Regions from separate parts of the Streptomyces sp. NPDC002588 genome, predicted to be linked through region 1. Evidence: riboswitches for the same ligand, from Rfam matches in the RefSeq annotation. Region 1 holds a riboswitch; each other region holds the start of a gene.
The links. Region 1 has a riboswitch for cyclic di-AMP ahead of ABT057_RS38755 (C40 family peptidase). Riboswitches for the same ligand answer to the same signal wherever they lie in the genome.

Region 1 (6,935 bases):
CGGACGCCACCAGACAGACCCGCTTGGCCCCGCCCGCGAGTCCGGCCGCCGCCACCTTGGACGCCTCGTCGGGCTTGATCCAGGTGTACTTCAGGATCCCGGCCGTGGAGCCGAGCCGCTGGGAGCAGTAGGAGCAGTCCTCCGGGCACAGCCCGGACTTCAGGTTGATCAGATAGTTCAGCTTCACCCGTCGGCCGAACCAGTGCCGGCGCACCTTCCCGGCCGCGGCCACCACGTCCAGCAGGTCGTCGTCGGAAGTGGCGAGGACGGCCAGCGCCTCCTCGCGGGTCGGCAGCTCGCGCCGAAGCCCCTTGTCCACCAGCGTGTTCAGCAGGTCCATGAGAGCCGATCCTGTCCTACGGACCGGCTCCGGGCCAAGGTAGGGATCACACAACACACCCGGTTCGACGTGTGGGTATTGCCACACCGTGGGTGGCGGTACGGGCCGCTAGGGTCTGTCCGCTACCTACAAAAGCAGTGGCACGAGCCCCGGAGGACCCATGGCGTTCGGCTGGATCGACGAACAGGCGGAGGCGCGCCGCCGGGCCGGACTCGTACGGACGTTGCGCCCCCGTCCGGCCGATTCCCCGCTGCTGGATCTCGCGAGCAACGACTACCTCGGACTCTCCCGGCACCCGGAGGTCGCGGAGGGCGCCGCGGCGGCCGCCCGGACCTGGGGCGGCGGCGCGACCGGCTCCCGGCTGGTGACCGGCACCACCGAACTGCACGCGGTGCTGGAACGGGAGCTGGCCGACTTCTGCGGATTCGAGGCCGCCCTCGTCTTCTCCTCCGGGTACGCCGCCAACCTCGCCGCGGTCACCGCGCTGGCCCCGCACGGTTCGCTGATCGTCTCCGACGCGGGCAACCACGCCTCGCTCATCGACGGCTGCCGGCTGGCCCGGGGCACCACGCAGGTCGTGGCCCACGCCGACCCGGACGCGGTGCGCAAGGCGCTCGGCACGCACGACGGACCGGCGGTGGCCGTCTCCGACACGGTCTTCTCGGTCGACGGCGACGCCGCCCCCCTGGCCGCCCTCGCGGCCGTGTGCCGGGAGCGCGGCGCGGGGCTGGTCGTGGACGACGCGCACGGGCTCGGGGTGCTCGGGAGCGGCGGGCGGGGCGCGCCGCACGCGGCGGGGCTCGCGGGCGCCGAGGAGGTGGTCGTCACGGTGACGCTGTCGAAGTCGCTGGGCAGTCAGGGCGGGGCGGTGCTGGGGCCCGCGCGCGTGATCGGCCATCTGGTCAACGCGGCCCGTACGTTCATCTTCGACACGGGCCTGGCCCCGGCGGCGACGGGGGCGGCGCTGGCGGCCCTCCGGCTGCTGCGCCGGGAGCCGCAGCGGGCGGCACGCGCGCGTGCGGTGGCACAGGAGCTGTACTCCCGGCTGACGGCCGCGGGTCTGGAAGCGGTGCGTCCGGACGCCGCGGTCGTCTCCGTGCGTGCGCCTTCTCCGGAGGAGGCCGTGCGGTGGGCGGCGGACTGCCGGTCGGCGGGTCTGGTCGTCGGCTGTTTCCGTCCTCCCTCCGTGCCCGACGGCATCTCCCGCCTCAGGCTGACCGCCCGCGCCGACCTCTCCGGGGTCGAACTGGAACGCGCTGTACGGGTGATCGGGGAGACACGACCATGAGTCGGCGTGACACGGCCGTGGGTCGCCCCTGGCGGACGAGGGTGATCAGCGGAACGCGGCGGTGAAACCCGACCAGCTCTCGGGGGAGAAGAGCAGGGCGGGCCCGGCCGGGTCCTTGGAGTCGCGTACGGCGAGCAGCCCGGCCCATGGCCCGGAGGCCGGCCGGGTCGTCTCCACGCAGTTGTTCGCTCCCGTGCTGTAGCTGCTGCGCAGCCAGCACACACCGGGGAGATCGTGGGGATCGGTGCTGCAGGGTACGTTCCGAGGCAGTGCGGACATGGTGCCTCCCTACGCGCCGTCAGCTGCTGCGGCGATGTAATCCAGTGTTTCCTCGGGTGAAAGGGCATGTGCCCGAAGGGCGTTGAAGGCTTCGGTGTAGGCCTCGAGTTCTTCTTTCCGTTCGAGATAGAGGCTACTCGTCAAGTGGTCGAGAACAACCACATCCAGATCGGAAGCGCTCGAAAATGAGAAGATAACGAAAGGTCCGGTGACGCCGATATGGGCGCCGGCCGAGAACGGCAGTACCTGGAGCCGTATTTGGGGCAGCCGTGCCGCCGCCATCAGCCGGGCGAGCTGACCTGCCATCACCTCAGGGCCGCCCACCTCCCGCCGCAGCACCGCCTCGTCCAGTACGGCGCTCAGGCGCAGCGGGGGCGTGCCGCGCAGCACGTCCTGGCGGGCGATCCGCACCTCCACCAGGGTGTCGAGCTGGTCCTCGTCCGCCCCCTCCACCGCCGCCCGGGTCACCGCGCGCGCGTACTCGGGTGTCTGGAGCAGCCCCGGGACCACGGTCGTCTCCAGCGTGCGCATCGCGTCGGCCTGCGACTCCAGGCTGATGAAGTCCCGGTAGGCGGCCGGCAGGACCCCGCGGTAGGCGTGCCACCAGTGGTCCCGTCCGCCGCCGTCGTCGGCGCCCGCCAGTGCCATCATCAGCTCCCGCAGGTGCGGGTCGTCGACCCCATAGGCGTCCAGGAGTAACCGGACGTCGGCCGGTTTCGTACCACTGGTTCCGGTCTCGATGCGGCTCACCTTGGACTGGTGCCAGCCCACGAGCCGGGCCGCCTCACCACTGGTGAGCCCCGCCCGGGCGCGCAGACTGCGCAGTTCGGCGCCCAGCTTCCGTCGGCGCACCGCGGGACCGTGCTGCACAGGCTGCTCCCAACTCCCTATGGGCCGTCCAAATACGCTCTGTCGTGACAGAGTTCACCGCATCGGGCGACAGATATATGCATATCTTGGTGGATCGCCACCCGTGACCGGCGCGGTAATGGCAGTCTGGCGAAGAAGCACCAGTCCGGGACCGTACTCGAACCATCCGCACCGTGTCGGACGCCGGTCCCGTGAGAAAGGGACGGCCTCGCCATGGCAGACCATCTGGAAGCATCCATCACTCTGCCGAGCGATCCCGCCTCGGTCCGCGCGGCCCGCGGGTTCGTGGCCGCCACCCTCGGCGAATGGGGGCTCGGCGCGGACACGGAAGCGGCGGACACCATCCGGCTGATCGTCTCCGAACTCGCGACCAACGCCGTACAGCACACGCGTGGGCAGTCACCCACCTTCACGGTGGACCTCGTGCTCGACCGGGACGAACAGCTGCGCATCGGCGTCACCGACAGCCATCCGCGCTTCCCGAAACGACTGCCGGCCGCCGTCCAGCAGGACAACGGCCGAGGGATGGTGATCATTCGCTGGCTGACCGCCGAGTGCGGCGGAAAGCTCGGAGTGCGGGCCACCAGTGAGGGTGGCAAGACGGTCACGGTGCAGCTGCCGTGGACCGCCGCGACGGAGGCGGTGGCGGGAGCCGTGCCGAGTCCGCCGGCGGAGGAGCTCCCGGGGCGGTGACGACGTGTCAGGAAGCCGCCACCGCCCCGGGAAGACCCGTGTCCGGGTCAGCGGACCCGGCCGTACCAGACGCTCTTGGTCCAGATCTTCTCCAGCTTCACCACGCTGCCGGTCTTCGGCGAGTGCCAGATCTTGCCCTTCCCGGCGTAGATCCCGACGTGGTACACGCTCGACCCAGAGTGGAAGAACACCAGGTCGCCGGCCTTACGGCTGGAGGCCGAGATGTGCTTCGTCTTGTTGTACTGCTGAGCCGCCGTACGAGGCAGCTTCTTGCCCGCCTTCTTGTACGAGTACAGCGTGAGCCCGGAGCAGTCGAACCTCTTCGGCCCGGTCGCCCCGTACTTGTACGGGGAGCCCTTCTTGGACGCCGCGACCTGAAGTGCCTTCGTCGCCGGAGTGGCGGCAGCCGCGTCGGAGGCGACGCCGGGAATCACCACCGAGCCGCCCACGGCGGCGATCGCGAAGGCGGAGGCCGTACCGGCCCGGACCATGAGCGACGGAACACGATTGAGCGCAGTCATGCGCAACCCTTCGTCAGCCGCCTGTGAAGGATGACCTGTCGGATTCGGGCTGGCGAAGTTGCCCGGCCGCGTGTGCGGCTTCACCCCAAGGGCTGCTCGGCCCGGTCATGGCGTGACCGTTCCGGCGACCCGTCGTACTTGGGTCCTCCACTCCTGCCGATGCACTTCTGTCGACCGGTCATCCGGGCGGCGGCAGGACTCGGCGTCCGCCCGGACCGCCCCGCCGCTTGTGGCGGGGGCTTGTCGTCAGACACGGATCTTGACTCACTCGTGACCGAAATTCCCAATGGAACCGGCGGTTTGTGGGGTTACTCACCACTCGCCCGTTCGGGTGGACAGCCTGATGGACGATCAGGTGTCAAGGGTGCCAAAGCCCCTGGACCTGCGTCGCTACCCGTTGTCCGGGGCCGGAAACAGGGTACTTTGGCAACATGCGCGCGCTCGCGACAGGAGCCGTCGGTACACCGAACGGGGGTAACCCGTTTGGTCCGTTTCAGGTCCGGTCCGGACGTCGCGTTCCCGACGCGGACCCTCCGGACCGGACGACGGTGGGTCAACTGTCGGAGAGCGGAGGAACCGTGACGCGCGCCGTGCGGCGCTCCCCGTCGAGGACGCGCAGCGCCCGCGTGAGCGTCGGCGCGTGCAGCTCGGTCTCGCGCCGCTGGTGCATCAGTGCCAGCGCGTCACGCAGCTCCGCCGCCCGGGACACCAGCGCCTGGGCGGCCCGCAGTCCGCGGTAGGTGTCCCCGTGGTGCGCGGGGTTGATCCGGCCGAGCAGGTCGACCACGTCCAGGTAACGGTCGATCAGCTCGCCCTCGGCGCGGGTCAGCGCGGGCAGCGGCGGCAGTTCGGGAGGCAGCATCCGCGGCTCACCGCCCGCCCGGTCCGCCGGACAGGTCCCGGCGGCTGGGGACGACCCCGTCGATCAGGCCGTACTCCACGGCCCGGGATGCCGTCAGGATCAGGTCCCGTTCGATGTCCGCGGTCACCTGCCCGGGGGTGCGGCCCGTGTGCCGTACGAGCATCTCCTCCAGCAGGTCGCGGGTGCGGGCGAGCTCCCCGGCCTGGATGGCCAGGTCGCTGGCCTGTCCCTGGACCGGTTCGGGCAGCGCCGGCTGCTGGATCACCATCCGGGCGCCCGGCAGCGCGAACCGCTTGCCCGGGGTGCCCGCCGCCAGCAGTACCGCCGCGGACGAGCCGGCCTGGCCCAGGCAGGTCGTCTCCACGTCGCAGGTGATGTACCGGATCGTGTCGTAGAGCGCGGTCATCGCGCTGAACGAGCCGCCCGGGGAGTTGATGTAGAGCGCGATGTCCCGGTCGGGGTCCTTGTGCTCCAGGTACATGAACTGGGCCATCACGTCGTTCGCCGAGGTGTCGTCGATCGGCGTGCCCAGGAAGACGATCCGTTCCTCCAGGAGCTTCGAGTAGGGATCCATCGTCCGCGTCCCGAAGCTCGTGCGCTCGGTGAACTCGGGCAGGACATGACGGGCGGACGGTCGGGTCATGGGCGACCCCTCCTTCGGCGGCTGGCTCATCTGTAAAAAATGTACAGGATGTACGTGCCGTTAGTGGGAGCGTTGTCGCCGTTGCATTCGGCAACTAGTGCTGTGACCGCATAGGTTCGCCGGGTTGGCCGTGTACTCAACTCCTCGCCGATCCGGTGCTGATGATGCGTGGAGATCGGCGCAAGGTGACACCTTCGTGATCCATACTCTGTGGCGGCAGCTTCGGGGAGGGCATGTCCTTGCAGCACAGCAGTGGGATTACACGAGCAGTCAAGCGAGCAGCGGCCGTTGCCGTTGCCGCTGTCCTGATGAGCGGTTGTTCGTCGGACGATCCAGCGCAGGCCAAGGAGTGGCAACGGGATTACTGCACCAAGCTGGGGTCCTGGCAGGACGCGGCGCACGCCACGACAACCGGCGATGCAGACGCCGATGCCGGTGACGGACAGAGTGTCCAGTCGCCCGGGTTCGATAACACCGAATCGGCAGGGCATGCGGTCATCGAGGCCTCGAAAAGGCTTGACCGGGCAGGCCTGGAACATAGTGGCACCCACATCCTCGATGACACAGTCAACGCGGTCGGCGGCGACATCGGGGCTGAGGGTCGTGCAGTGTCTTACTGCGATGGCTCAGGCTTCGAGACCTTGGTTGGTTCGGCTGGCTAAGGGCTGTCCCGTAATCCCCGGTGGATCAGCGCGCGGCGTCAGATGCGGTGCATCGCAAGGCGGAGGGACGTCCGCATTCAGGATGTATGCGGATGTTTCGACAACGCGGCGAGGTGCCGTAGCTGTCGTCGCGCGCCCGCCGGGGATTACGGGACAGCCCTTAGTGCTGTGAGCGCTCGGGTTCGCCGGGTCGTTCAGGCCGCGGTGGACGGGTGGGCGCCACCTGGTGACGGGGGGCGAGCCTACCGCGTGGGGGAGGCAGGTTCCTGGTCCTGGACCCGGCGGTTGACCTCGCCCAGGCCGTCGGCGATGGTCGTGAGCTGCTGCGGGGTGAGTACGTCGACGAGCAACTTTCGGACGAGCGCGACATGGCCCGGCGCTGCTCGCTCCAGCATGCGCCGGCCGGCGTCGGTGATGACTGCGTAGACCGCTCGTACGTCGTTGGGGCAGCAGCGGCGGCGCACCAGTCCGGTCTTCTCCATCTGGGTGATCTGGTAGGTCAGACCGCTCTTGGAGTTGTACAGCGCGTCGGCGAGACCGCTCATGCGCATCTCGCGGTCCGGTGCCGCGTTGAGGCGGACAAGGATCTCGTACTGGAGGTGCGTGATCCCCGCATCCTCCTTGAGCTGCTGGTCCAGGCGTCGGTTGATGAGCGCCCCGGCGCCGACGAAGGCGTACCAGGCTCGCGACTCTTCCTCGTTCAACCACCGTGGTTGGGCCATGCCTCCACAGTACATCGGACGTTCAAATTCGAACATGGCCACCCGTTCCTGGGTT
Region 2 (6,935 bases), on a different contig from region 1:
TGTCGAGGACGTCGTCCGCCAGCTGGAAGGCGACGCCGAGCCGCTCGCCGTACTGGGTGAGCACGTCCACCACCGTCTCGTCGGCGCCCGACATCATCGCGCCGAAACGGCAGGACACCGCCACCAGCGAGCCGGTCTTGCCGCCGAGGACGTCGAGGTAGTGGTCGACCGGGTCGCGGCCGTCGACCGGGCCCGCCGTCTCCAGGATCTGACCCGTGACCAGCCGCTCGAACGCCTCCGCCTGGACCCGCACCGCCTCCGGACCGAGGTCGGCGAGGATGTGCGAGGCGCGCGCGAAGAGGAAGTCGCCGGTGAGTACCGCGAGCGAGTTGCCCCAGCGGGCGTTCGCACTGGGCACCCCGCGCCGCACGGCCGCCTCGTCCATCACGTCGTCGTGGTAGAGGGTCGCCAGATGGGTGAGCTCCACGACGACCGCCGACGGCACGACCCCCGGCGCGTACGGGTCACCGAAGCGCGCCGCGAGCATCACGAGCAGCGGCCTGAACCGCTTCCCGCCGGCCCGCAGCAGGTGCTGGGCGGCCTCGGTGATGAACGGCACCTCACTCTTGGTGGCCTCGAGCAAGCCTTCCTCGACAGCCGCCAATCCGGCCTGGACATCGGCTTCCAGAGCCTGGTCCCGCACGCTCAGCCCGAACGGCTCGACGACGGTCACGAGGGGTCTCCTGTCTGCTGGTGTCTACTGGCGATTACGCGGTTTGTCGATAGGTCTCTGCGCTCACTCAAGTCAGCGTATCCGGTCACCTTTCGATCACCGCGAGCCCCCACGGTTACAGCCCGGGCGGTATCGGATCAACGGGCGCGTTTTCCTGATCGGCCCATACGAACAAAACACACCCTTTTAATTACTTCTTGCGACCATTGCCCGATTCACCCGTCTTGCGGAAGCCGGTGAGTTGGCTCACTTCCCACGCCTCACGGGTTCGACCTCGGCGCCACCCGAACCCCTACCCGATCCCTCGCCCCTCTCAAGCGAGTTGAAGGCTTTGCATCCACAAAGGATCAAGTACCCCATAGTTCACAGACCAAGGTCAATAGGGTTGATCTATGAATCTGCTACTTGTTCCGGACATGTGCTCTCGCATACGTTCCCGGCCTGTCCAGCGGAACGCCGAATCCTGCCGCCGCCCGGACACCCACCGAGAACGCCACGGCAGGAGCGGGGGAACCAGGTAAGTCGCCGTGCCGGACGTCTGACGACGTCCGGGGCGGCTCGGGGTGAAGTCGCGTCCTCACGGACGCGGCCGGGCAGCTCCCGCCCGAACCCGACAGCTCACCTCGCAGGCGACGGAGAGGAACTTCGCCATGCCTGCCATGCCTTCCATGTCCGCTGCCGGTCAGCCCGGCCGCACCCCCCGCCGCCTCGCCCGCACGCTCGCCGTCGCCGCCACCGGCGCCGCCGTGCTCGCCCTCCCGCTCATCGGCGCCACCACCGCCTCCGCCACGCCGGCGACCGCGGCGGCCACCACGACCGCCGGGTACGCCAACAACCTCGACGGCTGGATCCGCGAGTCCCTCGCGATCATGGCCCAGAAGGGGATTCCGGGCACCTACAACGGCATCTACCGCAATGTCATACGGGAGTCGTCCGGCAACCCGAACGCCATCAACCTGTGGGACTCGAACGCGGCCGCCGGCACCCCCTCCAAGGGCCTGCTCCAGGTCATCGACCCGACCTTCCGGGCCTACCACGTGGACGGCACGTCGTGGGACCCCTACGACCCGGTCGCGAACATCACCGCCGCCTGCAACTACGCGGCCGCCCGGTACGGCTCGATCGACAACGTCTTCGGCGCGTACTGACCGGCCCGGCTCAGGATCCGGACTCACGGACAGAGACGTTCGAGGACGACGGCCACGCCGTCGTCCTCGTTCGACGTCGTCACCTCGTCGGCCACCGCCTTCAGCTCCGGATGCGCGTTGGCCATCGCGACCCCGTGGGCGGCCCAGTCGAACATCGGGATGTCGTTGGGCATGTCCCCGAAGGCCATGGTGTCCTCGGGCCTGAGGCCCAGATGCTCGGCGGCCAGGGCCAGCCCCGTCGCCTTGGTGACCCCGCACGGCTGCAGCTCCACCGTGCCCGGCCCCGACATGGTGACCGTGGCCAGCGAACCGACCACCGCGCGGGCCGTCGACGCCAGCTCGTCGTCGGAGAGGGTGGGGTGACGCAACAGCACCTTGCTGATCGGCTCGCACCACAGGTCGTCGCGCCGCTCGACGCGCAGCGCGGGCAGCGTCGGATGCGGCATCCGGTAGCCGGGCTCGATGAGCGTCAGCCCGTCGACTCCGTCCTGGTCGACGGCCGCGTACAGCTGCCCGACCTCGGCCTCGATCTTGCCGAGGGCGGTCTCCGCGAGTTCCCGGTCCAGGGTGACCGACCACAGCAGACGGTCCGCGCCGGCGTCGTACAACTGCGCGCCCTGTCCGCACACCGCGAGCCCCCTGCTGTGCAGGCGGTCGAGCAGCGGCCGTACCCGTGGGGCCGGCCGGCCCGTCACCACGAGGTGGCGCGCACCGGCGTACGCCACCCGCGCGAGCGCGTCGAGCGACCGGTCGGAGAAGGTGTCGTCGCCGCGGAGCAGCGTTCCGTCCAGGTCGGTGGCGATGAGGGAGTACGGGACGGCGTACGGGGTGCGCTCGGCATATGCGGTGGGTGCGGCCATGATCAGAGAATACGGATCCCGCACCCGCCGGACTCGACGTGAACCGGACCAGGACGGAGTCCGGTCCTCTTCTGCCAACTCCCCTTCTTTTGTTGACCGATCGCTGTTGAACAGGGTTGACCAGAGGTTCGAGAAACAGTTTTCCGCCGCATCGCCGGGTGCAGACCGGTTGAAGGCCTCTGCACCGGTTGGCGACCATATGCTCCGCCGCCCACCGAACGCCCCGTTCGGCACGGGCCTGCGGCCTGCCGCGAACACCACGAAGAAGATCACGTCGTCGTTGACCGGTGGCATCTTCCGGTGACGGGCGGAAGCGGAGAACAGCGGCCGAACTGAGCCGCCCCGGCCTGTGCCGTGCCGCTCCGGCCAGGTCAGCCGTAACGTGTGCCGCGGTCCCCCGCGCCGTCGGCAGGGTCCAGGCGTGTGCCCGGCGAGCACGAGAGACCGCCCGCCCGAGCACACGACCGAGCACATGACCGAACGCGCGACCGAACGCATGCCCGGGCAGGTGGCCGAGCGCGGGACCGAGCAGATGACAGAACGCACGACCGAGCGTACGAAAGCGAGGCAGCACCCCATGCCCCCCTTCGACATCCCCGAGGGCGATCCCTTCGGTCCGCACAACCTTCCGTACGGCGTCTTCTCGCTCCCCGGCTCGGCGGACCGCACCGTCGGCGTCCGGCTCGGCGACCAGGTCCTGGACGCCGGTGCCGCGGCCCAGGCGCTCGGCTCGCCGCACGCCGCCCTGCTCGCCCGGCCGACCCTCAACCCCCTGCTGGCCGCGGGCCGCACCACCTGGTCGGAGGTCCGCCGCACGCTCACGGACGCGGTCACCGACCCCGCCCACCGCACCACCCTCGAACCGCTCCTCCACCCGCTCCCCTCGGTGGCCCTGCACCTCCCCTTCGAGGTCGCCGACTACGTCGACTTCTACTCCTCCGAGCACCACGCCCGGAACGCGGGCTCGATCTTCCGCCCCGACGCCGGGGACACCCTTCTGCCCAACTGGAAGCACCTGCCCATCGGCTACCACGGCCGGGCCGGCACGGTCGTCGTCTCCGGCACCGACGTCGTCCGCCCCTCGGGCCAGCGCAAGACCCCCGCCGACCCCGCCCCGGTCTTCGGCCCGTCCGCGCGACTCGACATCGAGGCCGAGGTCGGCTTCGTGGTGGGCGCTCCCTCGCGGCACGGCCACCCGGTCGCGCTGGCCGACTTCCGCGAACACGTCTTCGGGCTGTGCCTGCTCAACGACTGGTCGGCCCGCGACATCCAGGCCTGGGAGTACGTCCCCCTCGGCCCCTTCCTGGCCAAGTCCTTCGCCACCTCCGTCTCGGCCTGGATCACCCCGCTGGAAGCCCTGGAGGAAGCCCGGGTGGCACCTCCGCGGCGCACCCACCCCCTGCTGCCCTACCTGGACGACTCCGCCACCGAGCCCGCCGGCTACGACCTGCGCATCTCCGTCGCCCTCAACGGCCAGGTCGTCGCCGAGCCGCCCTTCTCCACCATGTACTGGACCGCCGCCCAGCAGCTCGCCCACCTGACCGTCAACGGCGCCTCTCTGCGGACCGGCGACCTGTACGGCTCGGGCACGGTCAGCGGCCCCGCCGAGCACCAGCGCGGCTCCCTCCTGGAACTGACCTGGAACGGCCGCGACCCGCTGGACCTCCCTGGCGGCAAGCGGACTTTCCTCGAGGACGGCGACGAGGTCACCCTGTCGGCGTGGGCGCCCGGTCCGGACGGCCTGCGAGTGGGGCTCGGGGAGGTGCGGGGACGTGTGGTCGCGGGAAGCTGACCGGCGCGAGCCCTGACTTCCACGTCCGTCGCCGTCATACTGGCGGCGACGGACGGTTCGGGTTCCTGACCCGTCCCGCCCCCGATGCGCCGCCTCCGACCACGATCCGGGAACCCGTGGCATGACTGTCTGCCTGCTCCTGCTGAGCGCCGTCGCCGTGACGGCCGCCGTGCCGGTCCCGCGTGCGCTCACCCGGGCCGAGTGGCCCGAGCGGGAGCCGGTGGTGGCACTGTGGGTGTGGCAGTGCCTGGTCGCCACGGTCCTGCTGTGCTGCCTGACGGCGCTGACGCTCGGTGCCGCCGCCGTCTTCCACACCGTCCGCACCCAGGTCTTCGCTCCCGCACCGACCGAGGTCACCGAGGCGTACGACCTCTCCGCCGCTCCACCCTGGGCGACCGCCCTGACCCTGCTGCTGGCCTGCGGGGCCGCCTGGACCACCGCCATGCTGGCCCGCGAACTCGTCGACGCCCGCCGACGCCGCGGCCAAGCCCGCGCCCACCTGCGGGAACGCGCTCCGGACCTGCCCGCCGGCCTGCCCTCGGCGCGCGGCCCGCTGCTGGTGCTGGAGGACGAGTACCCCGACGCCTGGTGGCTGCCGGGCCACCCGCCCCAGCTGATCGTCACCACCGGGGCCCTGCACCGCCTCACCGCCCACCAATTGGACGCCGTCCTCACCCATGAGCGCGGCCACGCCCGCGCCCACCACGACTGGCTCCTGCACCTCTCGACCGCCCTGGCCACCGGATTCCCCCGCATTCCGCTCTTCTCCCATTTCTGCGACCAGACCCACCGCCTGGTCGAACTCGCCGCCGACGACAGCGCCTCGCGCCGCTGCGGCCACCTGACCACCGCCCTGGCCCTGATCGAGCTGAACCAGCACCGGGGCGTCCTGTCCTGCGCCTCCAGCCACCGCCTCCTGGGCGAACGCGTCGACCGTCTCCTCGAGCCGCCGCCCCGTCTGGGCCGCAGGCACCGTGCCCTGACCACGGCCGTCGCCGGCCTGGTCCCTCTGCTCCCGCTGCTGATCGCCTTCGCGCCCGGCCTGTCGGCGCTCTCCTAGTGCCGCGGCACTAGGCATCGCCGGTCATGCCGGAGCACCTGGAGCCACGGGACGGCACAGCTGTCGGTCCGCCAGTCGGCAGGACGGTGGCAGATCTTGCTGCCCGTTCAGAGGAACCGCAGGTCAGCGCGGTATCTGACGGTTCGGAGACTGGCGCAACACTGCCGCAACACCACTATCCCGACCGGATAGCTATGGTTCCCGACATGCCGCCCACCGACCGCATCCGCGACCACGCCGGACAAGGCGCGACCACCGTCGCCGCCCACCGCGCGCGCCGTCGACTGCGTGCCGACCGGGCCCGCCAGCTCGCCGACCTGCTCCGCCGCCAACTGCTGAGCGACGCGTTCCCGGACGGTTCGCTTCCGCACGAGTCGACCCTTGCCACCGAATACCGGGCCTCCCGCAACACCGTGCGCCAGGCCCTCGATCTACTGCGCGCCGAAGGACTGGTGGAACGACTGCCGGGCGTCGGCACCGTGGTCGTCGCCCAGAAGTACCCGCACGGCCTGGACCGGCTGATGGGTCTGGCCGAAACCCTGCACGAACACGGACGCGTCACCAACGAGGTCCGCACCATGGGCCCCGTCGCCGCGCCCGCCCCGGTCGCCGACCGCCTCCGGGTACCACCGGGCGCCGACGTGCTGTACATCGAACGACTGCGCCGTCTCAACGGGCTCCCCCTCTCTCTGGACCTCACCTACATCCCGCTCGACATCGGCACCGCCCTGCTCGGCGCCGACCTGGAGAACACCGACGTCTTCCGCCTCCTGGAAGCCATCACCGGCCAGCGCCTCGGCCACGCCGAGATCACCCTCGAGGCGGTGAACGCGGACGCCAACTCCGCCGCCGTACTGGAGGCCCCGCGCGGCGCCGCCGTCCTGATGCTGGAACGCCTCACGCATCTCGCCGACGGGCGCCCGGTCGACCTGGAGTTCATCCGCTTCCGCGGCGACCGCATCTCAATGAGCGGCCTGCTGCACCGCTCCCGCTGACCCGCCTTTCCCCCTCCTCTCCCCGCGCCCTTCACCCCTTCATCGTTCGGCAGGGCCCCATCGGTTCACTGCCGCGCAGGATTTCTCTCCGTTTCTCAGGATTTTTCTGGAGACCGCCATGCCGCTGACGCCCCAGCGGGCCGACGTGCCCGTGACCATCGACGAGTCGAAGTGCATCGACGGCTGCACGCTCTGTGTGGACATGTGCCCGCTGGACTCCCTCGCCATCGACGAGAGCAACGGCAAGGCGTACATGCACGTCGACGAGTGCTGGTACTGCGGCCCGTGCGCGGCCCGCTGTCCCACCGGAGCCGTCACGGTCAACATGCCCTACCTGCTCCGGTGAAAGGCAGAACCCCCGATGAAACCCAAAGCGGTCGCCGCGTCCGCCGCCCTCCTTCTCCTTC
Region 3 (6,935 bases), on a different contig from region 1:
ACGGCGTCCCCCTCCACCAGCCGGGCCTGGCCCTGGCCGCGAAACTCGCGTCGCGGGTGAGATCGGCGGGCCTCGAGGTACCGCTCCCCGCGGCGGAGGGCATCGGCTACGAACTGCTGGCACTGGCGGCCCGCGCGGAGACGGAGGGAGTCGACCCGGAGGCATCCCTGCGGGCGGCGGCCCGCGCCTACCGGGACGCGATCCGGGCTGCCGAGGGGGTTGCCGGTTGACCCCGTCGCCCCTGGGGCGTGGTGAGGGCACGGGGGCCTGTGGGGGAGCGCCGGCCGGCCAAGCCCGCCGTGGGGCGTGCGCCGAAAAGCCGGATACCGTCGAGGAGTGACCAGCAAGCCCCCTCCAGCCGCGCCCGCCCCGGACCTCTTCACCTGGGAGTTCGCCACCGACCCCTACCCCGCCTACGCCTGGCTCCGCGAGCACGCCCCCGTGCGCAGGACGCGGCTGCCCAGCGGAGTGGAGGCCTGGCTGGTCACCCGTTACGCCGACGCGAAACAGGCCCTCGCCGACCAGCGGCTCTCCAAGAATCCCGCGCACCACGACGAGCCCGCGCACGCCAGGGGCAAGACCGGTATCCCCGGTGAGCGCAAGGCCGAGTTGATGACGCATCTGCTGAACATCGACCCGCCGGACCACACCCGGCTGCGGCGGCTGGTCAGCAAGGCGTTCACGCCCCGCCGGGTCGCCGAGTTCGCGCCCCGCGTACAGGAGTTGACGGATCGTCTCATCGACGGGTTCGCGGCCAAGGGCGAGGCCGACCTCATCCATGACTTCGCCTTCCCCCTCCCCATCCACGCCATCTGCGACCTCCTCGGCGTCCCCCGGGAGGACCAGGACGACTTCCGGGACTGGGCGGGCATGATGATCCGTCACGGGGGAGGGCCCCGGGGCGGGGTCGCCCGGTCCGTGAAGAAGATGCGCGGCTATCTGCTGGAGCTCATCCACCGCAAGCGTGCGGAACTCCCCGCCGACCCCGTCCCCGGCGAGGACCTCATCTCCGGTCTCATCCGGGCCTCCGACCACGGCGAGCACCTCACCGAGAACGAGGCGGCCGCCATGGCGTTCATCCTGCTGTTCGCCGGGTTCGAGACGACCGTGAACCTGATCGGCAACGGTACCTACGCCCTTCTCACCCACCCCGGGCAGCGCCGGCGCCTCCAGGACTCGCTGGCCACGACCGACCGCACCCTCCTCGAGACCGGCGTCGAGGAACTCCTCCGCTATGACGGCCCTGTGGAACTGGCCACCTGGCGGTTCGCCACGGAGGCCCTCACGCTCGGCGGCGAGGACATCGCGCCCGGCGACCCCGTCCTCGTCGTCCTCGCCGCCGCCGACCGTGACCCCGCCCGTTTCGCCGACCCCGACGCCCTCGACCTCTCCCGCCGCGACAACCAGCACCTCGGCTACGGACACGGCATCCACTACTGCCTCGGCGCCCCCCTCGCCCGCCTGGAGGGCCAGACCGCGCTCGCCACCCTCCTCACCCGCCTCCCGGACCTCGAACTCGCCGTGGACCCGGCTGAGTTGAGGTGGCGCGGCGGGCTCATCATGCGCGGACTGCGCACGCTCCCGGTCGAGTTCACTCCGGTCCGTGACCGACCACAGGTCAGCGGGAGTGTGACCGTCCGGCGGAGCAAAGGTGACCGGTCCTCAACTCTGTGATCTTCACGTGATCTGCGCGGCATTAACTTGTGACAAGTGATCGTCTGCCGATACGTTCACTCGTCAGCGCGGCAACCCGGATGCTCCCGCACCGCCCGCCGTGCCGGTTACAGATGTCCAGAGAAAGGCCCTCGCATGCTCTCCGGGAACGGTCGTCACCGTCGCCCCCGTCAGGCTCCGGCCCTCCTCGTCGCGGCGGGAGTGACCGGCTCCGCCATCGCCATCCCGCTGTTCGCGGCCGGTGGGGCGAGCGCCGCCGACGGCACGGTGTGGGACAAGGTGGCGCAGTGCGAGAGCGGCGGCTCCTGGAGCGCCGACGACGGCAACGGCGAGTACGGCGGCCTGAGCCTCACCCAGGACGACTGGGAGACGTACGGCGGACTCGACTACGCCAAGAGCCCCGATCTGGCCAGCCGCAACCAGCAGATAGCCGTGGCGCAGAAGCTCCTCGCGGCAGAAGACGTCGGCGTGTGGGGTACCTGTGCGCTGACCTCCGGGCTCACCAAGGAGTCCGGCGCGACGGACGTGGACACCGGCGTGGCCGACGACTCGTCCGACTCATCTGCTTCATCCGGTTTGTCCGACCTGACCAAGGGATTGTCGTCCGGCTCCTCGGACTCCGGCGACTCCGGTGCGAGCTCCTCCGACTCGTCCGGCGATACGTCCTCTTCGTCCCCCGAGTCCGGTCAGTCCTCTTCGTCCCCGTCCTCCGCCGCGAAGGATGAATCCGACAAGTCGGACGCGTCCGGCGACGGTCGGGGCGATTCGCAGCCGACCGGCGGTTCGCCCACGGCCACCCCGGAAACGGACGACTCGGACAATGCGGCCCAGGAGGCGGGTTCTTGGAGCCTCGTCGACACCGGCTCGCTCACTTCGGGCCGCCACCGTGGTTCCACCGCCGACGAGACCCTGTCGGCCGGTACCACCGCCACCTCCTCCGGCCGGCACGCGGCGAGTACGTACACGGTGCGGGAGGGCGACTCCCTCATCACCATCGCCGACTCCCTTGGTGTCGACGGAGGGTGGGAGGCGCTCTACGCCGAGAACAAGGACCTCATCGGTGCCGACCCGAGCGACATCGTCGCCGGTCAGACCCTCGACGTAAGCGTCCAATAGGGCGGCAACGGCACCAAAAGCGACGGGAGTTCACTCATACTTCGCGCCGAATGTCCGTTTTGGCGAAAGTGTGGGATGAGTCTCAGAAGCCCTGATCGTCTTTGAAATTCAGCGGATCGCGTGACTACGGTCGAGGCCGCTCGGCAACCCGAGCCCCGGCCACCGCAACGCCGAATCCTGCCAGCGGCGGCCCGGGAACAGTCGTCGCGTCAAGCGCCGTAGGCAGGAGCGGGGGACCCAAGGTAAGTGCCGGGCCCAGCGGTTGACGCTGGACCGGCTCGGGGTGAAGCCGCGCACCGCGAGGTGTGCGGCCGGGCAACTCAACCGGCCCGAACCCGACAGCTCACCTCGCAGGCGTCGGTGAGGGGATCCACCATGCTGTTTTCCAGCAAGGGCAAGCACCGTCGTCCGTCCAAGGCCACCCGCGTCGCCGCGCTCGCCGGCGTCACCGGTGTCGCCATCGCCGCCCCGCTGATGGCGGCCGGCAGCGCCTCCGCCGCCACCGCCTCCGAGTGGGACGCGGTCGCCCAGTGCGAGTCCGGCGGCAACTGGTCCATCAACACCGGCAACGGCTACTACGGCGGCCTGCAGTTCTCCGCCTCCACCTGGGCCGCGTACGGCGGCACGGCGTACGCCTCCACGGCCGACAAGGCCAGCAAGTCCCAGCAGATCGAGATCGCCGAGAAGGTCCTCGCCTCGCAGGGCAAGGGTGCCTGGCCGGTCTGCGGCACGGGCCTGTCCGGCGCCTCGTACAACGGCAGCAGCTCGTCGAGCTCCGGCAGCAGCTCCTCCGGCTCGTCCAGCTCCTCCACGCAGTCCCGCTCCGCCGACGAGCAGGCCGCCTCCCGCTCCACCGACCGCCCGGCCGCCACCAAGAGCGAGCAGGGCAAGAAGACCGTCACCACCCCGACCGGCAAGAAGGTCAAGAAGGGCGACGGCGAGTACAAGGTCGTCAAGGGCGACACCCTGAGCTCCATCGCCGCGAAGCACAAGGTCAAGGGCGGCTGGGAGAAGCTGTTCCAGCTGAACAAGGACATCATCGACGACGCCGACCTCATCTACCCGGGCCAGCAGCTGCACCTGAAGTGACATCCGGCTGCCGGTAGGTTCACAGCGCCCTCACAAGTGATCCCCCCAGACTGAAGACCTCGCGAGGGTTCCCCCGTCCCCACGGGCTCCCCGCTCCGGTGTGTGTTCCCCCGTACGCACCGGAGCGGGGTTTTCTCTGCCCCCATTTTTCGTCCGGACGTCACCCACCCTTTGTTCCGTGGGGGAACAATGTGTACGGTCAGTTTGTCCACGGGACGGTCGGTCGGCTGCCGACGCCCCGAAGGCGGTTAGGCTCTAGTCGCAAGGCCCACGCGGCCCCGCACTACCAGCGTCACATCCCAAGAAGGAGATGCTCGTGCCGTCCATCGACGTCGTCGTAGCCCGGGAAATCCTGGACTCCCGAGGCAACCCCACGGTCGAGGTCGAGGTCGGCCTCGACGACGGCAGCACGGGTCGTGCCGCCGTCCCGTCCGGCGCCTCCACCGGTGCCTTCGAGGCCATCGAACTGCGCGACGGTGACCCGAACCGCTACCACGGCAAGGGTGTCGAGAAGGCCGTCCTCGCCGTCATCGAGCAGATCGGCCCGGAGCTCGTCGGCTACGACGCCACCGAGCAGCGGCTGATCGACCAGGCCATGTTCGACCTGGACGCCACCGACAACAAGGGCTCCCTCGGCGCCAACGCCATCCTCGGTGTCTCCCTCGCCGTCGCCCACGCCGCCTCCGAGGCCAGCGACCTCCCCCTCTTCCGCTACCTGGGCGGCCCGAACGCGCACCTGCTGCCGGTGCCGATGATGAACATCCTGAACGGCGGCTCGCACGCCGACTCCAACGTGGACATCCAGGAGTTCATGATCGCCCCGATCGGCGCGGAGTCCTTCTCCGAGGCACTGCGCTGGGGCGCCGAGGTCTACCACACCCTCAAGAAGGTGCTGAAGACCAAGGGCCTGTCCACCGGCCTCGGCGACGAGGGCGGCTTCGCCCCGAACCTGGAGTCCAACCGCGCCGCGCTCGACCTCATCATCGAGGCCGTCAAGCAGGCCGGTTACGTGCCCGGCGAGCAGATCGCGCTCGCGCTCGACGTCGCCGCGTCCGAGTTCTACAAGGACGGCATGTACGAGTTCGAGGGCAAGTCCCGCTCGGCCGCCGAGATGACCGAGTACTACGAGGAGCTCGTGGCGGCCTACCCGCTCGTCTCCATCGAGGACCCGCTGTTCGAGGACGACTGGGCCGGCTGGAAGGTCATCACCGACAAGCTGGGCGACAAGGTCCAGATCGTCGGCGACGACCTGTTCGTCACCAACCCGGAGCGCCTGGCCCGCGGCATCGAGGAGGGCTCCGCCAACGCCCTGCTCGTGAAGGTGAACCAGATCGGCTCGCTGACCGAGACCCTGGACGCCGTCGAGATGGCCCAGCGCAACGGCTTCAAGTGCATGATGTCCCACCGCTCGGGCGAGACCGAGGACGTCACCATCGCCGACCTCGCCGTCGCGGTGAACTGCGGTCAGATCAAGACCGGCGCCCCGGCCCGCTCGGACCGTGTCGCCAAGTACAACCAGCTGCTGCGCATCGAGGAGATCCTCGACGACGCCGCGGTGTACGCCGGCCGCAGCGCGTTCCCGCGCTTCAAGGGCTGACCCCACCGGGGTCAAGGCTCAGCCAGTCGCACGTACGTCCCCGTACCCGGTCCCGTACCGTGTGCGGGGACGTACGCGTGTGCACCAGGGGAGGCGGAGGGCCGATGGCGGTGAAGGACCGGGACCGTTTCTCCACGGCGACCAGGCTGCGGCTGCTCGGCGAGCAGACGGCGGCCCGTGTCTACCGCTCCCAGACCAAGCGCCAGGCCCGCCGCTCCCGCCTCACCGGCCGCGCGGCGCTCCTGGCGCTCGTCGTGTGCACGCTGATCGTGGCGCTGGCCTACCCGATGCGGCAGTACGTCTCCCAGCGCGCCGAGATCGCCGACCTGGAGCGGGAGAAGCAGCAGGCGAGCGAGCGGGTCGAGCAGCTGCGCGACCTCAAGGCACGCTGGCAGGACGACGCGTACGCCGAGCAGCAGATCCGGCAGCGGCTGCACTATGTGATGCCGGGGGAGACCGGTTACGTCGTGATCGACCCGGACGCGGCCAAGCAGTCCCGCGCCGACCTCGGGGCGGCCGACCGCCCCTGGTACGCCAACGTCTGGGACGGGGTCGACAAGGCCGACGCCTCCGACCAGTGAACTGACAGAGAGATTTTCGTACAGGCATGGAAACAGTCCCGCCGACCACCCCGCGCACCGAGCCCACCGACGCGGACGTCGAGGCCTTCAAGCAGCAGCTCGGACGCCCGCCGCGCGGGCTGCGCGCGATCGCGCACCGGTGCCCGTGCGGCCAGCCGGACGTGGTCGAGACGGCCCCCCGGCTGCCCGACGGCACGCCCTTCCCGACGCTCTACTACCTGACGTGCCCGAAGGCCAACTCGGCGATCGGCACGCTCGAGGCGAACGGCGTGATGAAGGAGATGACCGAGCGACTGGGGACCGACCCGGAGCTCGCCGCGGCCTACCGTGCCGCGCACGAGGACTACATCCGGCGCCGGGACGAGATCGAGGAGCTGAAGGGCTTCCCCAGCGCGGGCGGCATGCCGGACCGTGTGAAGTGCCTGCACGTGCTCGTGGCGCACTCCCTGGCCGCGGGCCCCGGGGTGAATCCGCTGGGCGACGAGGCGTTGGCGATGCTGCCGGAGTGGTGGGCCAAGGGGACGTGTGTCACCGGCGGGTGACCGCACCCTGGGGGCTGCCGCCCCCAGACCCCGGCTTCGGCCCTGAAGGGGCCGCGTCCTCAATCGCCGGACGGGCTGGATGATGCCGCCCGGCGCCGAAAAGCTCCCCAGAGAAAGGGCCCACCATGACCCGCGTCGCCGCCGTGGACTGCGGTACGAACTCCATCCGCCTCCTCGTCGCCGACTGCGACCCGGCCACCGGCGAGCTGGTCGAACTGGAGCGCCGTATGACGATCGTCCGGCTCGGCCAGGGTGTCGACCGGACCGGCCGGCTGGCGCCCGAGGCACTGGAGCGGACCTTCGCCGCGTGCCGCGAGTACGCGGCGGTCATCAAGG
Region 4 (6,935 bases), on a different contig from region 1:
CCAGGGCGAGCACCAGCAGCGTCACGGTCACCGTGCGCAGCGCGCCCCGGTCGTCGGCGTTCCACAGGTACAGCGTGCCGCCGTCGGCCGCGACGAGTCTCGCGCCCGCGAGCGCCGAGATGGCGAGCGCCCCGCCCGCCACCCACTGATCCCCGGCGCCCTCGGCGATCTGCCGCCAGTCGAACCGGAACAGCATCAGCGCGTAGAGCACCAGCCCCAGCCAGAACAGCACGAGGGCGGTGTGCGCGAGCCAGGCCGCCGTCTCCGCCGCCGCCAGGGTCGCCCCCAGCACGGCGAGCGCCTGCGTGGCCACACAGCACAGGAACACCGCCCCGGGCATCCGCCGCTCCCAGTGCCGCAAGACGCGCCCCATCAGCACCGGCCACAGCAGCGCCGCCAGCGCCAGTGAGACAGCGGCCAGGGGCTGCCGGCCGAGTTCCGACACACGGGTCCCGAGCACGGCCGTGGCGGCGACGGCGGTCAGTGCCCCCGGCGTGCCCGCCTCGGCCCGCCACCGTTCGCGCTCCCGCACCAGCCGTACGGCGAAGTCCGCGGCCAGCGCCAGCCAGGCGGCGACGGTCAGCGCCAGCGTGACGCGCGACAGCGCCTCGTAGCCCGCGAGGTGCAGTCCGACCGACAGGATGCCGGTGGCCATCACGGCGGCCCCGGCCGCCGGCGCACACCGCGCCCACCAGGCGCGCAGGGGGGAGGAGGCGGACATGGGGCCGATGCTAGTGCCGCGGCACTAGTGCCGAGCGGCTTGAGTGGGGGCACGCGCGCGTGCGTCAGTCCATGTGGTGCACGCGCGCATGCGTCACGCCGGGCGGACCACGCTGTAGATGCCCGACTCGCCGTCGTAGTAGATCGACTCCTCGCGGACGTACGCGCCCGGCTTCGGGGCGTGGATCATCATGCCGTTGCCTATGTAGATGCCGACGTGGCTGACGTCGTCGTAGAAGAAGACCAGGTCACCGGGGCGGGCGTCGGCGAGGGAGACGGTGGTGCCGGCGTTCACCTGGTCGTAGGTGGTGCGCGGGAGGGAGACACCCGCGGCCTTCCAGGCGGCCTGGGTGAGACCGGAGCAGTCGTAGGAGTCGGGGCCGGTCGCGCCCCAGACGTACGGCTTGCCGATCTGCGCGCGGGCGAAGGCGAGCGCCTTCTCGGCCTTGGTGGTGTACGACGAGGAGTCGGCGGAGGACGAGGAGGACGACGCGGACGTGTCCGAGGAGGCGGCGCTCTCCTGCTCCTTGGCGGCCTGTTCGGCGGCCTGCTGCCGGGCCAGCTCCGCCGCCTTGCGCGCGGCCGCCTCCTGCTTCTCCTTCTCGATCGCCGCCAGCCGCGCCTTCTCCTCGGCGGTCAGCCGGGACAGCAGCTCGCGTGCCTCGCTCAGCTTCGTCTGGACGGCCGTCTTTGCGGCCTTCAGGTCGCTCTGCGTGTCGGTGAGCGCGGCGAGGCTCTCGGCGGCCTCCTGCCGCTTCCTCATCGTCGCCGACTGCTCGGTGACGTAGTCGTCGACCGCGCCCTTCTGGCGGTCGGTCAGGCGGCTCATCAGCTGCGTCTGGTCGAAGTAGTCCTGCGGGGAGTCCGCGAGCAGGAAGGTCGCCGTGTCGGGTGCGGAGGCGCCGGTGCGGTACTGGGCGGCGGCGAAGGAACCCAGTTCCTCCCGCGCCGCGTTGAGCTTCTGGGTGCGCCGGGCGACGTCGTCGAGGAGGCCGTCGACCCGCCCCCGTTCCTTGGTCGTCTTCTCCTTGGCGGCGTTGTACTTCTCGGTCGCCGACTCCGCCTGGCGGTAGAGGTCGTCGACCTTCTTCTCCACCTCCTCCAGGCTCGGCTTGCCGTCGTCGGCCGGGGCGGCGTTCGCCGACTGGGAGAGCAGGGCCACGGACGTGAGGGCGGCGGTGGCGAGGGCGGGCGTGCGGATGCCTGCCACGCGGGTGCCGGGGAAGCGCGGCTTGCGGTGCTGCGACGCCAAGGGAGGCGACTCCTTCCATCATCCGCCTACCGGGTTAGCTGTCGGGTTCGGGCGGATGGTTCGGAAGGGCGCCCTACGGCCCTTCCCGGGAGGGGAGTCGGGCCGATTCACCCCAGAGGTTCGGTGGGTCCCCGGCTCCGGCTGCCGCACAGGGGGCGCACCGGACTCGGCGGAGGCCGTGCGGCCCGGCGAGGTTCGCCGGTGGGGATCCGTTTGGCCTGCCCGGCACGGTAGCCAACTGGTGTGGCCTCTGTGAAGGTTGATGGGCGATATGCCCGATACATTTTCGTGACCTTGAGCGAAGACCGCACGCGAGATCACGTGCTGTGATATCTCCGCCCCGGAAGGTGAGAGCGGGGATGTTCCGGGGAGGGCGGCGCGTTGTCGGTGGGGCACCCTAGACTCGGAGAGCGATGAGCAGCCTCTTTGACGACAGCTTCCTGGCGGACCTCCAGGGCCCCCGTGCCCATGAGGAGGAACCCCCGCCGCCGCCCGAGGACGATCACGGACCGGAGCCGGTTCCGGACGATCTGTTCGGCGGGAAGTTCGACGTGCCTCCCGGCGGGACCGCCCACCACCCGGACGCCGGCGACCGGGACGCCTACTACCGCGACGGCGCCCCCCGCCCGGTGGTCGACGCGGCGGCGCTCCTCGAGGGGCTCAACGACAACCAGCGCGCGGCCGTCGTCCACGCCGGCACCCCCCTGCTCATCGTCGCCGGCGCCGGCTCCGGCAAGACCCGCGTGCTCACCCACCGCATCGCCCACCTGCTCGCCGAGCGCCATGTCCACCCCGGCCAGATCCTCGCGATCACCTTCACCAACAAGGCCGCGGGCGAGATGAAGGAGCGCGTCGAGCAGCTCGTGGGCCCGCGGGCGAACGCGATGTGGGTGATGACCTTCCACAGCGCGTGCGTGCGGATCCTCAGGCGCGAGTCGAAGAAGCTCGGCTTCACGTCCTCCTTCTCGATCTACGACGCCGCGGACTCCAAGCGCCTGATGGCCCTGGTCTGCCGCGACCTGGACCTCGACCCCAAGCGCTACCCGCCCAAGTCCTTCAGCGCCAAGATCAGCAACCTGAAGAACGAGCTGATCGACGAGGAGGACTTCGCCGCACAGGCCACCGACGGCTTCGAGAAGACCCTCGCCCAGGCCTACGCCATGTACCAGTCACGGCTGCGCGAGGCGAACGCCCTCGACTTCGACGACCTGATCATGACGACGGTCAACCTGCTGCGTGCCTTCCCTGACGTCGCCGAGCACTACCGCCGCCGCTTCCGCCATGTCATGGTCGACGAGTACCAGGACACCAACCACGCCCAGTACGCCCTGGTCAGGGAGCTGGTCGGCACCGCCGAGCACCCCGTCGACGTACCGCCGAGCGAGTACGACGTGACGCCGGCCGAGCTGTGTGTCGTGGGTGACGCCGACCAGTCGATCTACGCCTTCCGGGGTGCGACGATCCGCAACATCCTCCAGTTCGAGGAGGACTACCCGGACGCGACGACGATCCTCCTGGAGCAGAACTACCGCTCCACGCAGACGATCCTGTCGGCCGCCAACGCGGTCATCGAGCGCAACGAGTCGCGCCGCCCCAAGAACCTGTGGACCAACGCGGGCGCGGGCGCCCGCATCACCGGCTACGTCGCCGACACCGAGCATGACGAGGCGCAGTTCGTCGCCGACGAGATAGACCGACTGACCGACGCGGGTGACGCGAAGGCCGGTGACGTCGCCGTCTTCTACCGCACCAACGCCCAGTCCCGTGTCTTCGAAGAGGTCTTCATCCGGGTCGGCCTGCCCTACAAGGTCGTCGGCGGAGTCCGCTTCTACGAGCGCAAGGAGGTCCGGGACGTCCTGGCCTACCTGCGTGTCCTCGCCAACCCGGAGGACTCCGTCCCGCTGCGCCGGATCCTCAACGTGCCCAAGCGCGGCATCGGCGAGCGGGCCGAGGCGATGATCGACGCCCTCTCCCAGCGGGAGAAGATCAGCTTCCCGCAGGCGCTCAAGCGGGTCGACGAGGCGTACGGCATGGCCGCGCGGTCCACCAACGCCGTGAAGCGGTTCAACGTGCTGATGGAGGAGCTGCGCACGATCGTCGAGTCGGGTGCGGGTCCGGCGACGGTCCTGGAGGCGGTGCTCGAACGCACCGGCTACCTCGCCGAGTTGCAGGCCTCCACCGACCCGCAGGACGAGACCCGGATCGAGAACCTCCAGGAACTCGCCGCCGTGGCCCTGGAGTTCGAGCAGGAGACCGGGGAGGACGAGACGCCGGCCGGACTGGCCGCCTTCCTGGAGCGGGTCGCGCTCGTCGCCGACTCAGACCAGATCCCCGACGAGGACGAGGAAGGCTCCGGAGTCATCACCCTGATGACCCTGCACACCGCCAAGGGCCTGGAGTTCCCGGTCGTCTTCCTCACCGGCATGGAGGACGGCGTCTTTCCGCACATGCGCGCCCTCGGCCAGACGAAGGAACTGGAGGAGGAGCGCCGGCTCGCGTACGTCGGCATCACCCGCGCGCGTGAGCGGCTGTATCTCACCCGGTCGTCGCTGCGCAGCGCCTGGGGGCAGCCGTCGTACAACCCGCCCTCCCGGTTCCTGGAGGAGATCCCGGCGACGCATGTGGACTGGAAGCGGACCGGGGCGACCGCGCCGGTGTCCTCCGGTCCCGTCTCCGGGGTGGCGGCGTCGCTCTCGTCCTCCCGTTCGCGCTCCTCGGCGGCCGGTGCCTCGGGTTTCGCGACCCGCCGGGCGACGGCGGAGAAGCCGGTGGTCTCACTCGCCGTCGGCGACCGCGTCACCCACGACCAGTTCGGGCTCGGCACGGTCGTCGGAGTGAACGGCACGGGGGCGAACGCGGAAGCGACGATCGACTTCGGCGACACCAAGCCGAAGCGGCTGCTGCTGCGGTACGCGCCGGTGGAGAAACTGTGACCGCATGAAGGCTGTGACCGCATGAAGTGAGCCCCCGCTTCGAGGGCGGGGGCTCAGGGCGAGGCGGGCCGGGTCACGTCGGGTCGAGCCCGTGGCTGCGCAGCCACGGCAGCGGGTCTATCGGCGAGCCGCCGGCCGGCCGGACCTCGAAGTGCAGATGCGGGCCGGTGGAGTTGCCGGAGTTCCCGGAGTACGCCACCGGCTCGCCGGCCTTCACCGTCGTGCCGGAGGCGACGCGGTAGCTGGAGAGGTGGCAGTACCAGGTCTCCGTGCCGTCCTTCGCCGTCAATATCAGCATGTTGCCGTAGGCGCTGTTCCACTGTGTCCGTACGGTGCCGTCGGTCGCCGCCATCACCGTCGTGCCGTACGACACGGGGAAGTCGATGCCGGTGTGCTGGGACATCCAGTTGACGCCGGCCTGGCCGAAGTAGGCGCTCAGTCCGCGCTGGGCGACCGGGAGGGCGTACTTGGGGCGCAGCCGTTCCTTGCGGGCCGCCTCCGCCGCCGCCTTCTTCTGCTCGGCCTCCTGCTGTGCCTTGAGGTCGATGCGCTCCTGCGTCCGGCTGGCCCGGTCGGCGAAGTCGTCGGCCTCGGCGCTGAGGGTGTCGAGCTGGGAGTCCAGCTTGTTGTTGGCGGCTGACGGTTTCACCGCCTGCGCGTCCGAGGCGGATGCCGTCGTGTCCTTGTCGCTGTCGCCGCCGGTCAGGGTGCCGACGGAAGCTGCGGCGATCCCGGCGACGCCCATCACGCACGCGGAGGGCACGGCCACGGTCAGCAGCGCGGAGCGCCTGGCGGGCGTACGGCGGCGGGAACGGTTCGCGGCCCGGGCGGCGGCGCGGGTGGGGGCCGGGGGGACCTCCTCCTGGCCGTCCAGCAGGGGCAGGTCCACGGCCGCGAGCTCACCGGTGGCGGCCGGCTCGCCGCCGTCGCCCGGCTGTTCGTCGGGTCCGACGGTCTCGAAGGCTGCGGCGGCCTGCTGGTCGAAGGGGATCTCGGCCGACTGCCCGTACTCGTCGGACGCGGAGCCGGTCTCGCCGCCGTCGGAGTTCCACTGGGTGGCGTCGTAGGCGCCGGTGTCGAAGGCCTGCGTGCCCCATTCCCAGTGCTGGGTCCGGTCGGCCGGCCCGCCGGACTGGTCGGGCTGCAGCCAGGCGTTCGCGTCCCAGTGGCCGCTGGTGTCGGGCGCGCCGGGCTGGGACGGGACGGCCGACAGGTACTGCTGTTGGTCGGTCGGCCAGCCGGTCGTGTCGTAGGCACCCGAGTCGTAGACGGCGTGGTGCTGGGCCGCGTACGGGTCGTGGTTCAGGGTGTGGTGGCCGCCCGTGTCGTGGAACTGGTGACCGCCGGTGTCCAGCGTGGTCGCGTGGGCGCCGGTGCTCCACTGCGTGTCGTCGTACGCGCCGGTGGTCGTGTGCGTGCCGGTGCCGTCGCCGGGGAGGCTGCCGAAGAGGGGGTCGGCCGCGAAGTCGCCGCTGCCGTGGACGACGGTGTCGTAGGCGGGGTACGAGGTGTAGCCGTCGTAGTGGGCTTCCTGGGTGCCGTACGACGCGTAGGGCGCGGAGTCGGCGTCGGAAGCCGGAGCCGGGGTCATGGTCCCCGACGGGTGACGGTCGTTCACCAACTTCTCTCTCGCCTCGACTACAGGGGCTGCCAGAGCAGTGCGGCGACTGTACCCGGCGGTATGCGGGCGCGACAATCTTCCGCAGGTTTCGCGCTCGAAGGAAACGGGCATTCGGCCGTGTTTCGGGGGACGGCGGGCGCGGGTTTGGCCCTACGTTCGAAATGCGTTCGATTTTCGGGATTCGGGTCAGGCGACCGTGAGTCCGCCCGGGTGCGCGGCGGCCGCGGTCGCCGTTTCCGGGGCGTCCAAGGTGTCCAGGGCCTGCCGTATGCCGGTCGCGACCGCCGGATGGACGGGCAGGGCGAGGTGGCCGATGCCGGTCACCCGGACGTTCTGCGCAAGCAGGTCGGGGTGGTCGATGCAGGCCGTCTCCAGCGGGACCATCAGGTGGTCGAGGTCGCTCCAGAAG

Region 2: another riboswitch for cyclic di-AMP. It lies ahead of ABT057_RS34900 (transglycosylase SLT domain-containing protein); the one in region 1 lies ahead of ABT057_RS38755 (C40 family peptidase).
Region 3: another riboswitch for cyclic di-AMP. It lies ahead of ABT057_RS09085 (transglycosylase family protein); the one in region 1 lies ahead of ABT057_RS38755 (C40 family peptidase).
Region 4: another riboswitch for cyclic di-AMP. It lies ahead of ABT057_RS42060 (C40 family peptidase); the one in region 1 lies ahead of ABT057_RS38755 (C40 family peptidase).

Annotation. Positions count from the first base shown of each region.
Region 1 covers NZ_JBEOWF010000046.1:17,029-23,963, reverse strand. The annotation lists gene bioB (biotin synthase BioB) at 1-340, opposite strand, end outside; gene ABT057_RS38775 (8-amino-7-oxononanoate synthase) at 501-1,628, shown strand; gene ABT057_RS38770 (DUF397 domain-containing protein) at 1,674-1,907, opposite strand; gene ABT057_RS38765 (helix-turn-helix domain-containing protein) at 1,917-2,777, opposite strand; gene ABT057_RS38760 (ATP-binding protein) at 2,991-3,470, shown strand; gene ABT057_RS38755 (C40 family peptidase) at 3,518-3,991, opposite strand; cyclic di-AMP (ydaO/yuaA leader) riboswitch at 3,995-4,165, opposite strand; gene ABT057_RS38750 (hypothetical protein) at 4,545-4,853, opposite strand; gene ABT057_RS38745 (ATP-dependent Clp protease proteolytic subunit) at 4,861-5,496, opposite strand; gene ABT057_RS38740 (hypothetical protein) at 5,730-6,158, shown strand; gene ABT057_RS38735 (MarR family winged helix-turn-helix transcriptional regulator) at 6,401-6,880, opposite strand.
Region 2 covers NZ_JBEOWF010000038.1:34,964-41,898, forward strand. The annotation lists gene ABT057_RS34895 (polyprenyl synthetase family protein) at 1-673, opposite strand, end outside; cyclic di-AMP (ydaO/yuaA leader) riboswitch at 1,192-1,320, shown strand; gene ABT057_RS34900 (transglycosylase SLT domain-containing protein) at 1,342-1,821, shown strand; gene ABT057_RS34905 (HAD family hydrolase) at 1,845-2,681, opposite strand; gene fahA (fumarylacetoacetase) at 3,259-4,473, shown strand; gene ABT057_RS34915 (M56 family metallopeptidase) at 4,595-5,533, shown strand; gene ABT057_RS34920 (GntR family transcriptional regulator) at 5,740-6,528, shown strand; gene ABT057_RS34925 (4Fe-4S dicluster domain-containing protein) at 6,647-6,874, shown strand; gene ABT057_RS34930 (ABC transporter substrate-binding protein) at 6,890-6,935, shown strand, end outside.
Region 3 covers NZ_JBEOWF010000006.1:171,912-178,846, forward strand. The annotation lists gene ABT057_RS09070 (nucleoside triphosphate pyrophosphohydrolase) at 1-230, shown strand, start outside; gene ABT057_RS09075 (cytochrome P450 family protein) at 337-1,674, shown strand; gene ABT057_RS09080 (transglycosylase family protein) at 1,810-2,790, shown strand; cyclic di-AMP (ydaO/yuaA leader) riboswitch at 2,995-3,162, shown strand; gene ABT057_RS09085 (transglycosylase family protein) at 3,166-3,879, shown strand; gene eno (phosphopyruvate hydratase) at 4,190-5,476, shown strand; gene ABT057_RS09095 (FtsB family cell division protein) at 5,581-6,057, shown strand; gene ABT057_RS09100 (DUF501 domain-containing protein) at 6,084-6,599, shown strand; gene ABT057_RS09105 (Ppx/GppA phosphatase family protein) at 6,725-6,935, shown strand, end outside.
Region 4 covers NZ_JBEOWF010000055.1:48,519-55,453, forward strand. The annotation lists gene ABT057_RS42055 (tellurite resistance/C4-dicarboxylate transporter family protein) at 1-721, opposite strand, end outside; gene ABT057_RS42060 (C40 family peptidase) at 815-1,972, opposite strand; cyclic di-AMP (ydaO/yuaA leader) riboswitch at 1,981-2,154, opposite strand; gene pcrA (DNA helicase PcrA) at 2,386-4,905, shown strand; gene ABT057_RS42070 (M23 family metallopeptidase) at 4,979-6,523, opposite strand; gene ABT057_RS42075 (lipase family alpha/beta hydrolase) at 6,713-6,935, opposite strand, start outside.